DNA from 4 places in the Sphingobium agrisoli genome. Region 1 is predicted to be linked to each of the others. Evidence: predicted binding sites of a transcription regulator. Region 1 holds the regulator's gene; each other region holds the start of a gene.
What was found. The regulator LexA, encoded in region 1, represses DNA repair genes until DNA is damaged. The targets are predictions, from matches to a motif close to GTTCCNCNCTTGTTCT.
Positions count from the first base shown of each region.

Region 1 (3,212 bases):
GTGGCTACCCGCACGCTGCTGACCGGGGCATGACCGGCCTCACGCACTTGGACGAAGACGGCGCGGCGCGCATGGTGGACGTCTCCGCCAAGGCGACGACCGCGCGCGAAGCGATCGCCTCGGGCCACATCGACATGAGCGCGCAGGCCGCCGCCGCCATCGCGCAGGGCCTGGTCAAGAAAGGCGACGTTCTGGCCGTCGCGCGCGTCGCAGGCATCATGGCGGCCAAGCGCACTGCCGACCTCATCCCGCTCTGCCACCCGATCGCACTCAGCGCCGTGACGGTCGATTTCACGTTGGACGATGGCGGCGTCACCGTCACCGCCGCCGCGCGCACCGCCGGCCAGACCGGGGTAGAGATGGAGGCGCTGACCGCCGCCTCGGTCGCCCTCCTCACCATCTACGACATGGCGAAGGCGCTCGACAAAGCCATGGTCATCGGCGGCGTCCGTCTGGAATCCAAGACCGGCGGCAAGTCGGGCGACTGGCGACGCGCTCCATGAGCCTGCTCCCGGTCGCCGAGGCGCAGGCCCGACTGCTCGCGCTTGCGCCCCCGCTGCCGGCCGAGACCGTGCCGATCGCGCAGGCGACCGGCCGCTGGCTGGCGCAGGACATCAAGGCCTTGCGCGACCAGCCCTGGGCCGACCTTTCGGCGATGGATGGTTATGCCGTGCGCGCGGCCGACTATCCTGGCCCTTGGCGCCTGACGCAGGAAAGCGCGGCTGGTGCGGCCGCCCTCGCGCGCATCGGTCCCGGCGAAGCCTGCCGCATCTTCACCGGTGCGCCCCTGCCGCCCGGCGCCGACGCCATTTTGATGCAGGAAAACGCCACTCGCGACGGCTATCGTCTGACCGCGAGCGATGACCCTCTACCAGCCGGTCGCCATGTCCGCCCGGCCGCCTCCGATTTCGCGCGCGGCGCGACGTTGCTGGAGGCCGGCACGCATCTTGGCCCTGCCCAGATCGCGCTCGCGGTCCTCGCGGGCCATGGCGCGCTGCCGGTCCGCCGCCGCCCGCGCGTCGCGATCCTGTCCACCGGCAACGAACTGGTCCCGCCCGGCGCGCCGACCCCGCCCGGCTTTCTCCCATCCTCGAACGCGCCCATGCTGGCCGCGCTGCTCGCGGCCCTTCCCTGCGACGTCACCGACCTCGGCATCGTCCCCGACGATCTCGACGCCACCACCGCCGCGCTGGACAGTGCGCGATCGGCCGACCTCATCGTGTCGACCGGCGGCGCGTCGGTGGGCGATCATGACCTCATCCGCCCGGCCCTCGCGGCGGCGGGCGGCACGCTGGATTTCTGGAAGATAAGGATGCGGCCCGGCAAACCGCTGATGGCGGGCCGGATGGGCGACGCGCTCTTCCTGGGCCTGCCCGGCAATCCGGTGTCCGCCTTCGTCACCGCCACTCTCTTCCTGTTGCCGCTGGTGCGCCACCTGTCCGGTGCGGCCCGGCCCCTGCCGCAGACCAGCGACGCGCCACTGGCTTCACCGCTCCCCGCCACGGCCGAGCGCGACGAGTATCTCCGCGCCTTCCGCACCGGGGAGGGCATCGTCTCCGCCACCTCGCAGGACAGCGCCGCCACCGCCGCGATGGCACGCGCCGACTGCCTGATTTTGCGCCCCGCCGGATCGCCTCCGGCGCATGCCGGCGGTCGCGTCACAATCCTGCCGCTTGGCTGAATGTTACCGCGGAAACCCGTTGACTAATCCGCATGTGTTTCCTATGCGTTCCTCATACGTTCCATGGAGGACCGCGATGTTGACGCCCAAGCAGCAGGAATTGCTGAGCTTCATCCAGACCCGGCTTGAGGAAGGCGGCGTGTCGCCGTCGTTCGAGGAGATGAAGGACGCGCTCGACCTGCGCTCGAAATCGGGCATCCACCGGCTCATCAACGCGTTGGAGGAGCGCGGCTTCATCCGCCGCCTGCCCAATCGCGCCCGCGCGCTCGAAGTGCTGAAGCTCCCTGAAGCAATGCATCGCGCGCCCGCGCCGGTCGTGCAACTGAAGCCAAAGGCCGCGCCGGCGCTCCCGATCGCCGCCAATGACGTGGTCGAAATCCCGCTGCACGGCCGCATCGCCGCCGGCGTGCCGATCGAGGCGATGGAGGGGCAGACGATGCTGTCCGTCCCCGCTGCCCTGCTCGGCGCGGGCGACCATTATGCGCTCGAAGTATCCGGCGACTCGATGGTCGAGGCAGGCATCCTCGACGGCGACTTCGCGCTGATCCAGCGGACAGAGGTCGCGCGCGAGGGGCAGATCGTTGTCGCGCTGATTAATGAGGCCGAAGCGACGCTCAAATATTTCCGCCGCGACGGCGCGAAGGTACGGCTCGATCCCGCCAACGCCGCGTACGAACCGCAAATCTACGATCCGCGCCAGGTCCGCATCCAGGGCAAGCTCGCCGGGCTGCTGCGGCGTTATAACTAATCAGGCGAACTCATGACCCCTTAGCTCCCCGGCGAAAGCCGGGGCCCAGGGTTCGAAGCGCTAGGCGTGGGTTTTCGCGCCGGCCCAACAATCCACGGATGCGCGTCACCGGGCCTTGTGACGGTGTGAACTTCGGCCCGCGCCAGGTCGATCGACAATCCCCCCGTCCGTGCCAGCAGCCGCCGATCGACCTTCAGCCAGCGCGGCCGGCACCAGCGCGGCAGCCGCCGGTCGCTGATCACGATATCCGCCGCCGCGCAATCCCGCGCAAAGGTGGCCCGCTCGATCAGCATGTCGCTCCGCGTCAGCAGCAGCCGCCACCGCCTCCCATGCCGCTCCATCTCCAGCGCACAGAGATCGGTCGAGCAGCGCGCCGCCGGCAGGTCGGCAATGGCGCCGAGCTCGCCCGCATAGCCCGCGCTTTCGGCCAGCACGTCGCGCACATAGTCCCCCGCCCGCTCGCGCAGCAGGGCCATGCCAGCCCCGCTCCGCACCGCAACATGCCGGCCGTCCCCCGTGACCAGAACGTCAGGCGCTGGCGTGAGCAGCGCCAGCGTCATGCCGATGCCCACCGGCGCCAGCCCCGCCCAGCGCATGGCCGTCCGCCATAACAGGCACCAGAGCAGCCCGCCGGCGATCAGCCCGAACAGCAGCACCGGCATTACCGGCGCAACCATCGTCGCCATCGGGCTCGCCGCCACGCCGTGGGCGATCAGCAGCAGCAGGTCGAGCGCCTGCTCGGTCCCCCACCAGAAGGGCGCGCCCAGCCCCACCACGTCCAAC
Region 1 is NZ_JBHDJI010000011.1:89,600-92,811, forward strand. It holds gene trpC (indole-3-glycerol phosphate synthase TrpC) at 1-33, shown strand, start outside; gene moaC (cyclic pyranopterin monophosphate synthase MoaC) at 30-503, shown strand; gene ACETPF_RS16710 (molybdopterin molybdotransferase MoeA) at 500-1,681, shown strand; gene lexA (transcriptional repressor LexA) at 1,758-2,429, shown strand; gene ACETPF_RS16720 (ComEC/Rec2 family competence protein) at 2,450-3,212, opposite strand, start outside.

Region 2 (3,212 bases), on a different contig from region 1:
CGATCTGCCCGCCATGGACGCCCGCGCCCGGCCCCATGTCGACGATATAGTCGGCGGCGCGGATCGCATCCTCGTCATGCTCGACGACGATGACGCTGTTGCCGAGGTCTCTTAGACGTTTCAGGGTCACGAGCAGGCGGTCATTGTCGCGCTGGTGCAGGCCGATCGAGGGCTCGTCGAGGACGTAGAGGACGCCCGACAGGCCGCTGCCGATCTGGGAGGCGAGGCGGATGCGCTGGGACTCGCCGCCCGACAGCGTGCCGCTGGTGCGGTCAAGGTTCAGATAGTCGAGGCCGACATTGTTGAGGAAGCCCAGGCGCTCGACGATTTCCTTGAGGATGGCGCGGGCAATCTGGTTCTGCTGGTCGGTGAGCTGCGCGGGGAGGGTGGAGAAGAAGCCCAAGGCGTCCACCACCGAGCGGCGGGTGGAGATGGAGATGTCTTCGCCGGCGATCTTCACCGCGCGCGCTTCGGGCTTGAGGCGGGCGCCGTGGCAGGTTTCGCAGGGCTGGGCGCGTTGGTATTTGCTGAGTTCCTCGCGCATCCAGGCGCTGTCGGTCTGGAGCATCCGGCGGTTGAGGTTGCCGATGACGCCCTCGAACGCCTTCTTCACCTCATAGCTCTTGCGGCCGTCCTGGAAGCGCAGCGTGACCGGCTTGCCGCCGGTGCCGTGGAGGATGATGAGCTGCACCTCGCCGGGGAGGTCGGCCCAGGGCGTGTCGAGGGAGAAGCCGAATTCCTTGGCGAGGGAGCCGAGCACCTGCATATAATAGGGTGATGGCGGGTTGGACTTCGCCCAAGGGACGATCGCGCCCTTTTTCAGGGACAGGGCTTCGTTGGGGACGACCAGTTCGGGGTCGAACTCCTGCCGCTCGCCTAGGCCGTCGCATGCCGGACAAGCGCCCTGGGGGGCGTTGAAGGAGAAGAGGCGCGGCTCGATCTCCGGAATGGTGAAGCCACTGACCGGGCAGGCGAATTTTTCGGAGAAGACGATGCGGTTGGCGGGGATGCCGGCGTTTTTCATTTTTCCGCCCGTCATCCCAGCGGAGGCTGGGATCTCAGGCGAGGTAGCGCTGCTGCCGCCTGAGGCCCCAGCCTTCGCTGGGGCGACAGCGGGGAGAAGGTCCGCCAACGTCCCGTCCGCCAAGTCCACATAGGCCAGCCCATCGGCGAGCTTCAGCGCCTGTTCGAAACTGTCGGCCAACCGCGTGCCCATGTCGGGATCGACGGCGAGGCGGTCGACCACGACTTCGATGTCATGTTTGTATTTCTTGTCGAGCGCGGGCGCGTCCTCGATCAAATACATCTCGCCGTCGATGCGGACGCGGGTGTAGCCCGCCTTCTGCCATTCGGCGAGTTCCTTGCGATACTCCCCCTTGCGCCCGCGCACGACGGGGGCGAGCAGGTAGAAGCGTGTGCCCGCCGGCAACTGCATCACGCGGTCGACCATCTGGCTGACGGTCTGCGCGCTGATCGGCTCGCCGGTGACGGGGCTGTAGGGGATGCCGACGCGCGCCCAGAGCAGGCGCATATAGTCGTAGATTTCGGTGACGGTCGCGACGGTCGAGCGCGGATTGCGGCTGGTCGTCTTCTGCTCGATCGAGATGGCGGGGGAGAGGCCTTCGATATGCTCGACATCGGGCTTCTGCATCATCTCTAAGAACTGGCGCGCATAGGCGGAGAGCGACTCCACATAGCGGCGCTGCCCCTCGGCATAGATGGTGTCGAAGGCGAGGCTGGATTTGCCCGAGCCGGAGAGGCCCGTGATGACGACAAGGGAGTCGCGCGGCAGATCGACGTCCACGCCTTTGAGATTATGCTCGCGCGCGCCGCGGACGGAAATGTGGGTCAGCATTCGCTAAAGCTCTGCTTCTGGATATGGGTAAGGCTCATTGGGGTAGTGTTCCAGATTTGTTCTTGCGCTGCAAGTCGGGCTACGGTTCGGTAGGGAAGATGGCGACGCGACGGGCGGTCGGCAAGAATCGGTTACGCACCCATGGCAGTTTCTTGAAGAGGTAAATGAGCGAAGCCCCGCGCGAATGAAAGGCACTGTGAAGCCCCGCCGCGGCAGGGGGGGGCGGGGCTGACCGTCTAGGAATGTCCGCTTGGCAACAAAGCCGTGATGGAGATGCGACTGAAGAATTCCTGCCGAATGCGTCACCCACCACCGCGCGCGAACCAATGGCGGGGCCAACTCGTTCCGACTGAGCGCGGTGGCGAGCGAGGCACGCGGCGAGCGGGGCGATCTATTAGGAGGCGGATGGGGGATGGCGCGGCTTTGCTGTTCGCGCGGGTCGCGGCAGGGACGGCGTTGACGGATGCGGACTTGGGAGGGAGCGGCGGCGAATAGCGTCCTTTGTGTACAAGCCGTTGAATTGGCTTTACGATCATCGAACTTGTCCGTTATCTGCTGGGCCGGAGGAGAAACAGGATGCTTACCGCCAATGGCCGTTTTGAAGCGGAGCGTGATGTCGACTGGTTCCGCATCCGGCTTGAGGCGGGAAAGACCTATATCTTCACCCTGTCGGACGCCTTCGGCATCGGGCTCCGGCTGCCCGATGGCTCCGCCGTCACGCCGCATTATGACCGGACGGCCGGGTTCCTCCTGACTACGGTCGGCTATTATGCCGAGTCGACGGGAGATTATTGGGTTTCCCTGTCCGGCGCTAATGTGCAGGACTATAGCGTCACGGTGACGGAGCAGGTGGACCCCACGCCGCCCTGGATCAATACGCCTCTGGTCCTGATCATCGGAGAAGGCATCTGGCCCGCTCAGGTCGATCCGAGCCGCGCCGAAAGCTGGTATGCCGTCGATCTGACTGGCGGCCAGTCCTACGCCATCGGCGGTGGCTATGAGGAGGTCTATATCGCCGACGCCGAAGGGAACGTGCTGACGCGACCATTCCACAGCCACCTGGGTCATTTCACCCCTGACGAGTCCGGGCGCTATTATCTGAGCATCATCTTCAATATCAATGGCGACATGCTCAAGATCGACCCGGTGGACGACGATCATGGCACGTCGCCGGCGCAGGCGGGCTCGCTGAACGCGGGGATGGTCGAAACAGGGCGCTGGGAAGCTGGTGGCGATGCGGACTGGTTCGCGGCGACGCTGACGGGCGGGCGATCCTATGAGGTGGATTTGCAAGTGCTGACTGGCGCTTTTGGGATCCGGCCCGACCGGAGCGTCGAACTGCTCGACGCGCAGGGCA
Region 2 is NZ_JBHDJI010000003.1:96,899-100,110, reverse strand. It holds gene uvrA (excinuclease ABC subunit UvrA) at 1-1,855, opposite strand, end outside; gene ACETPF_RS06925 (calcium-binding protein) at 2,432-3,212, shown strand, end outside.
Region 2: a site for LexA is predicted at 1,903-1,918, ahead of uvrA (excinuclease ABC subunit UvrA). Genes of this name have one in related genera too.

Region 3 (3,212 bases), on a different contig from region 1:
GCAATGAAAAAGCCGTCTTCCGTCCGTTAAGGCCAATCAGCCGCATGGTGTGACACATGTGCTGCCGACTTTGCGATGCGGTTCCCGTGCGATAACGGACAGATTCCGATGCCTGGTCGCGAGACGTGTCTGTGCCGTCATTCGGCAGCCGGCAACGCGCGCGCTTCGTCCGATTGCGCGTCCCGTATCAGCAGTTCCAGCGGTTCCACCGCGTCGATCTCCTTCCCGCCGGTTTCGACGTTGAGATCGCGGAAGCGGCGGCCGGCGGGCAGGACGCTGCGGTCGAAGCTGCCGACGAACTTGTTGTAATTGTCGACCGCGCTGGTGAGGCCGGAGCCGAGGCGCTTCAGGTGCGTGGCGGCGGTGGCGAGGCGTTCGTAGAGCTGCTTGCCGAGTTCCGCGACCTCGCGGGCCTGGTCCTGCATCTTGGCCTGACGCCAGTGGCCGGCAAGGGTGCGGGCCAGCGGCAGGAAGGTCGCGGGGCCGCAGATGATGACCCGGTTGCGGGCGGCGCGTTCCCACAGGTCCATATCGGCTTCGAGGGCGGCAGTGACGAAATTGTCTCCGGGGACGTACATGATGACGAAGTCCGGCGCCTTGGCGAACTGTTCCCAATAGGCCTTGCGCCCCAGCGCGTCGGCATGGGTACGCACGGCGCGGGCGTGGTCGGCGAGGTGGCGGTCGCGCAAGGTCGGATCGACCTGATCGACCGCGTTCAGATAGGCTTCGAGCGAGCATTTGACGTCGACCACCAGCTGCTGGTCGCCAGGCAGGCGGATGATGAAGTCGGGGCGCAGCCGGCCTTCCTCCACGGTTACAGAGACTTCCTCCTGAAAGTCCACGAAGGGGGATAGGCCGGCGGTTTCGATGAGGTTCTTGAACTGCTGTTCGCCCCAGCGGCCGCGCGTCTTGGGCGCGGCGCGCAGCGCGTTGACGAGCTTGGCGGTTTCCTCGGTGACGCGGCCCTGGCCCTGCTGCACCTGGACGATCGCCTCGCGCAATTCGGCATAGCTGCCGACGCGCTCCTTTTCGACGCGGGCCAGCCCTTCCTCATAGCGTTTGAGGGTGGTTTCCACGGGATTGAGGAGGGTCTTCAACTGCGCCTCGCTCTTCTCGTTCGCCTGGGCGAAGCGCTGGTCGGCGCGGGTGAGGAACTGGGTCTGGGCGCTTTCGAGCAGGCGGCCGCCGATTTCGCTGAACTGGGCGGAAAGCTGTTCCTTCGCGTCGCGCAGCGCCACGATCTGCGCCTCGAAGGCTTGCGCGCGGGCCTGGGCATCGGAGCGCAGGGCGGCGAGATCGCGCAGGGCGGCCTCGCGCTCGGAGCGAAGCGTGTCGATCTGGCGGGCGGCGTCGGCCTGTGCCGATTCGAGGCGGGCCGTCTGGGCGGCGGCCTGGGCGACGCGCTCCTGCCCGACCGCCAGTTCGGCGATGGCGGCATTGCGCTGGGCGGTCGCGGTGTCGAGGCGGGCGGCGAGGTCGGCCTTTTCAGCGGCGAGCGGCGCGAGAGCGCGGCCGCGCAGCAGCCAGCCGGCGAGAAGGCCCGCCAGCAACGCAACGACGATCGAAAAGGCGGCGAGGCTGTCCATATGCTTCCCTGACAAGAACGAAAGGCGAACTTAGCGGAGGGGGGCGGCGGGGGCAAGTTGGACAGCGAGTTGGACAGCTGTACGCGGTGTAAAATATCATTAGGTAGCTAACGAACTATCCGCCGTCACGCCGCCTGCGCCATGAGAGCGGGGGCTGGTGCTGGTCGCCGTGCCGGCCCTGGGCGCGCCCCAAGCGTCAGAGGAGCGAGGCGCGGAAGGCCGCGAGGCGTTCGATCGCCTGATCGAGGGTCGCGTCGCTCTTGCAGAAGCAGAGCCGCACGAGATGGGCGACGGGATCGTGGGGGTAGAAGGCGGAAATGGGGATCGCCGCCACGCCGGCATCCGCGATGATCCGTTCGCAGAAGGCGACATCGTCGAGCGGGATGCCGGAGGCGGGGAGGTCGATCGTCAGGAACCAGGTCGCGCCGCTGGGCTGCACGGCATAGCCGGCGGCGGTCAGCCCCGCCGCCAGCCGGTCGCGCGACGCCTGGTTGGCGGCGCGCTGATCGTCGAACCAGGCATCGGGCCAGGCCAGCGCCTCCGCCACCGCCCATTGCAGATTGGGCGGGGTGGTGAAGGTCAGGAACTGGTGCGCGCGGGCGAGCAGGGTGGCGATGGGCGGGGCGGCGCACATCCAGCCGACCTTCCAGCCGGTAACGGCAAGGATCTTGCCCGCCGACCCGATCTTGACCGTGCGGTCGCGCATACCGGGGAACGCCATCAGCGGGCGATGGCGGCGGCCGTCATAGGTGAGCTGTTCCCACACTTCGTCGCAGATGGCGATGAGGTCGTGTTCCACGCAGATTTCCGCCAGCAAGGCCAGTTCTTCGTCGCGCAGGACGATGCCGGTCGGGTTGACCGGGTTGTTGAGCAGCAGCAGCCGGGTGCGGGGGGTGATCGCTTCGGCCAGCGCCTCGCGCGTGATGCGCCAGTCAGGTGGGGCGAGGGTGAGGACGCGGGCTACGCCTCCGGCGCGCTCCACCAGCGGGAGATAGGCGTCGTAGAGCGGTGCGAGCAGAAGCACTTCGTCACCGGGCCGCACCAGCGCGAGCAGGGTGGCGGCGATCGCCTCGGTCGCGCCGGAGGTGACGATGACTTCCGGCGGCGTGAGGTCGAGATGCTGGTGGCGGGCATAATGGTCCGCCACGGCGGCGCGGAGTTCGGGAAGGCCGGGTGCGGGCGGATATTGGCTGGAGCGGGTGAGCAGCGCGTTGGCCGCCGCCTCCAGCACCGCGCGGGGGCCGGGGCCTTCGGGAAAGCCCTGCCCCAGGTTGATCGCCCCGGTTTCCCGCGCGCGCGCCGACATATGTTCGAAGATGGTGGCGGGCATGGCGCGATAGACCGGGTGGCCGATCGGCGCGCGGGCGGGGGTGTCGATCATTGTCGCCGGTCTGCCGCGACCGGCGGACGGACGCAAGGGGGGCGGCGGGGGGATATTGGCGATCCAGGAGCAAGTAAAAGCGTCCATGGGGCGGCAGTCGGTCAATATTTGGTAATATAAATGCGGCCGGGGCCGTAATGAAACATACATAAGGGAAATTTAACCACTGCATCCGCAAGGCGATTCGATTCGCGAGCGGGGCCTGGGGTGGAATAGCGTGCGGCATGATTGCCGCGCGACCAGTA
Region 3 is NZ_JBHDJI010000007.1:59,287-62,498, reverse strand. It holds gene ACETPF_RS12555 (DUF7010 family protein) at 1-30, shown strand, start outside; gene ACETPF_RS12550 (DNA recombination protein RmuC) at 138-1,586, opposite strand; gene ACETPF_RS12545 (aminotransferase) at 1,783-2,967, opposite strand.
Region 3: a site for LexA is predicted at 1,601-1,616, ahead of ACETPF_RS12550 (DNA recombination protein RmuC). Genes of this name have one in related genera too.

Region 4 (3,212 bases), on a different contig from region 1:
ACCGCGCCGGCTACGACCAGCATGGTGAGGAAGGTCGCGACCACGACCGCCCATCCATAATGGATACGCCGCGCGGACAGGCTGGCGGCAAGCGTGGTCGAGAGCATGGGCATCCCCCTTGGCTGATTTCGGGCTGGCGTTAAATTACGAGTGACATATATAAGGTCAAGATGCCAGTCGGAGCGAAGCGGATATGAAGGTCAGTCGGGAACAGGCCGCGCGCAATCGCGAAGCGGTGGTGCACACTGCTTCGCGCCTGTTCCGGGCGCAGGGCGTCGGTGGGGTCGGGATCGGCGATGTCATGCGCGCGAGCGGGCTCACCCATGGCGGCTTTTATAACCAGTTCGCGTCGAAGGAGGCTTTGGCGGCCGAAGCCTGCGCGGCGGCGCTGGCCAAGAGCGCTGAGCGATGGCGCGCGCTGGCCGGGCAGGCCGACGATCCGGTCCGCGCGATCGCGGACGATTATCTGAGCGCCCGCAATCGCGATTCACCCGAAGCCGGCTGCGCGCTCGTGGGCCTTTGCGCGGACGCGGCGCGGCAGGGCGGAGCGCTGGCCGAAGCGTTCGGCGCCGGCCTCGAAACGCTTGCCGGGATAGTCCAGAACGCCGCGCCGGATATGGATCGCCCCGCCACACTGGCGCGGCTGGCGCAAATGGTCGGCGCGGTCGCCCTGGCGCGCGGCGTCAGCGATCCGGCGCTGTCCGACGACATCATGGCGGCAGCGCGCCAAGCGGCCGGTCTTGGCGGCGCGGATTAACCGCGCCGCGCCAGCAGTTCCTCAATGCGTCAAAACAACCGCATCTGCGCGCCTTCCGGGGGGCGGAAGAGGTCGGTTCGAAGGGCGAGCCTTTCGCCGCCGAGGCCCGCGCGCTTGCGGGCCTTGAGGAAGCGGGTGCGCAGGAGATCGGCCCAGACGCCTTGCCCCCTCATCCGGGTGCCGAAGTTCGGATCATTGTCCCGCCCGCCGCGCAGGTCGTTGATGATCGCCATCACCTTGGCCGCGCGGTCGGGATAATGGGCGTCGAGCCAGGCGCGGAACAGGGGGGCGACCTCATGCGGCAGACGGACGGGGATGTACGTGACTTCGCGGGCGCCCGCCTCCGCCACGCGGGCGATCAGCGCTTCCATCTCATGATCGGTGATGGCGGGGATGACGGGGGAGATGCTGGCGGTGACGGGGACGCCGGCGTCGGCCAGGCGACGGATCGCGTCCAATCGGCGCAGCGGATGGGGGGCGCGGGGCTCCAGCGTGCGGGCAACGGCAGGGTCGAGGCTGGTGACCGAGAGCATGACGCCTGCCAGTCCGTCACGGGCCAGGTCGGCGATCAGGTCGATGTCGTGGAGGATACGGTCGGATTTGGTGGTGATGTAGGTCGGATGCCGGGTTTCGACCAGCACCTCAAGGATGGAGCGGGTGATGCGCCAGTCCTTTTCGATCGGCTGATAGGGATCGGTATTGGTGCCCATGGCGATGGTGGCGACCCGGTAGCTCTTCTTCGAGAGTTCGGCCCGCAGCAGCTTGGCGGCGTCGGGCTTGGCAAAGAGCTTGGTCTCAAAATCGAGGCCGGGGGAAAGGTCATGATAGGCGTGGCTGGGCCGGGCGAAGCAGTAGATGCAGCCATGTTCGCAGCCGCGATAGGCATTGATCGACTGGTCGAAATTGATGTCGGGGCTGGCGTTGCGGGTGAGGATGGTGCGGGAATGCTCGATCGTCACCTGCGTGTGGCGGCGGGGGACCGGGCCATCCAGAGTCTCGACCGCGTCGAGCCAGTCGCCATCCGCCTGCCGCTGGGGCAGGTTGAAGCGGTAGCTTTCGCCGTTCAGAGTCGCGCCACGGCCTTTTTCGATCGCCATGGTGTCAGGAGAACATATTGGGAACGCCGTGTCAATTTGTACAGCGAGTTGTACAGCTGAATCGGTATGCGAAAATCGTTAGGATGCTAATGAAATGGGAAAATACCGTTTATTATCAGGTATATAGTCGAGAACTTGTCTCCGGCGAGAGGCCCTTTGCGTGGATCGTTGCTCAGCGTTCGGTGAGGCGGGGCAGGAGGTCCACGAAGTTGCAAGGGCGGAACCGGCTGTCCAATTGGGTGACGAGGATGCCGTCCCAGGCGTCCCTGACGGCGCCGGTCGAGCCGGGGAGCGCGAAGATATAGGTTCCGCGCGCGACGCAGGCGGTGGCGCGGGACTGGATGGTCGAAGTGCCGATGCTTTGGTAGCTGAGCCAGCGGAACAGCTCGCCGAAGCCGGGGATTTCCTTGTCCTGCACCTGGGCGAGCGCTTCGGGCGTCACGTCGCGGCCGGTGACGCCAGTGCCGCCGGTGGTGAGGATCACGTCGATTTGCGGGTCATCGATCCAGGCGTGGAGTCGGGCGACGATGGCGCTCCTGTCGTCCCGCTCGATATAACGGGCGGCGAGGATATGGCCGGCGCTTTCCAGCCGATCGACCAGGGCGTCGCCCGAGCGATCCTCGGCAAGGCCCCGCGTGTCCGAAACGGTGAGGACGGCGATGCGGACGGGGATGAATGTCCGGCTTTCGTCGATCGGCATCAGTGCGCGCCGCCGAGCGCGCCGCCATTGTCCGCCTGGCTGAGGCGGACGAGCTTCATGCCCTTGGCGGTGGGGAAGGTCGGCCAGAGGCCCTGCGCCATGCCGGTCAGGCAATCGGCGCTGCCCTTCGCCTGGATCTGGTACATCCAGTAGTTCCGCATCACGATGTTCACGTAAGCGCGGGTTTCGTAATAAGGCAGCGATTCCATGAAGAGCAGCGGATCGCCCTTGTCCTTCACCTGCGCGTTCCAGCGTTCGACCGGGAGCGGGCCGGCATTGTAGGCGGCCATCACCTTGGGCAGCAGGCCGCCGGTCGCGCGCATGTCGCGCAGCGCCTCCAGATAACGCTGGCCATATTCCATGTTGGTGGAGGGGACGAACAGCTGCGAAGCGTCGGCCAGGCCCACGTCCCCGGCGGTGCCGGGGCGCACCTGCATCAGGCCGCGTGCGCCGGCGCTGGAGACGACATCGGTGCGGAAGCCCGATTCCTGAAGCGTGTGCGCGTAGATAAGCGAGGGGTCGACACGCCAGCCGCCGTCGGGCCGCCAGTCGGGCGCGGGGAAGCGGGCGAAGCTGGCGGGCTGGGTGCCGGCCGGGCCGTTATGGGCGAGGTAAAGCTGCGTCGCGGGCAGGTTGAGCGCGCTGGCGAGGCGGAGCA
Region 4 is NZ_JBHDJI010000003.1:259,906-263,117, reverse strand. It holds gene ACETPF_RS07800 (MFS transporter) at 1-107, opposite strand, end outside; gene ACETPF_RS07795 (TetR family transcriptional regulator) at 194-757, shown strand; gene ACETPF_RS07790 (PA0069 family radical SAM protein) at 787-1,854, opposite strand; gene moaB (molybdenum cofactor biosynthesis protein B) at 2,027-2,554, opposite strand; gene ACETPF_RS07780 (lytic transglycosylase domain-containing protein) at 2,554-3,212, opposite strand, start outside.
Region 4: a site for LexA is predicted at 1,864-1,879, ahead of ACETPF_RS07790 (PA0069 family radical SAM protein). Genes of this name have one in related genera too.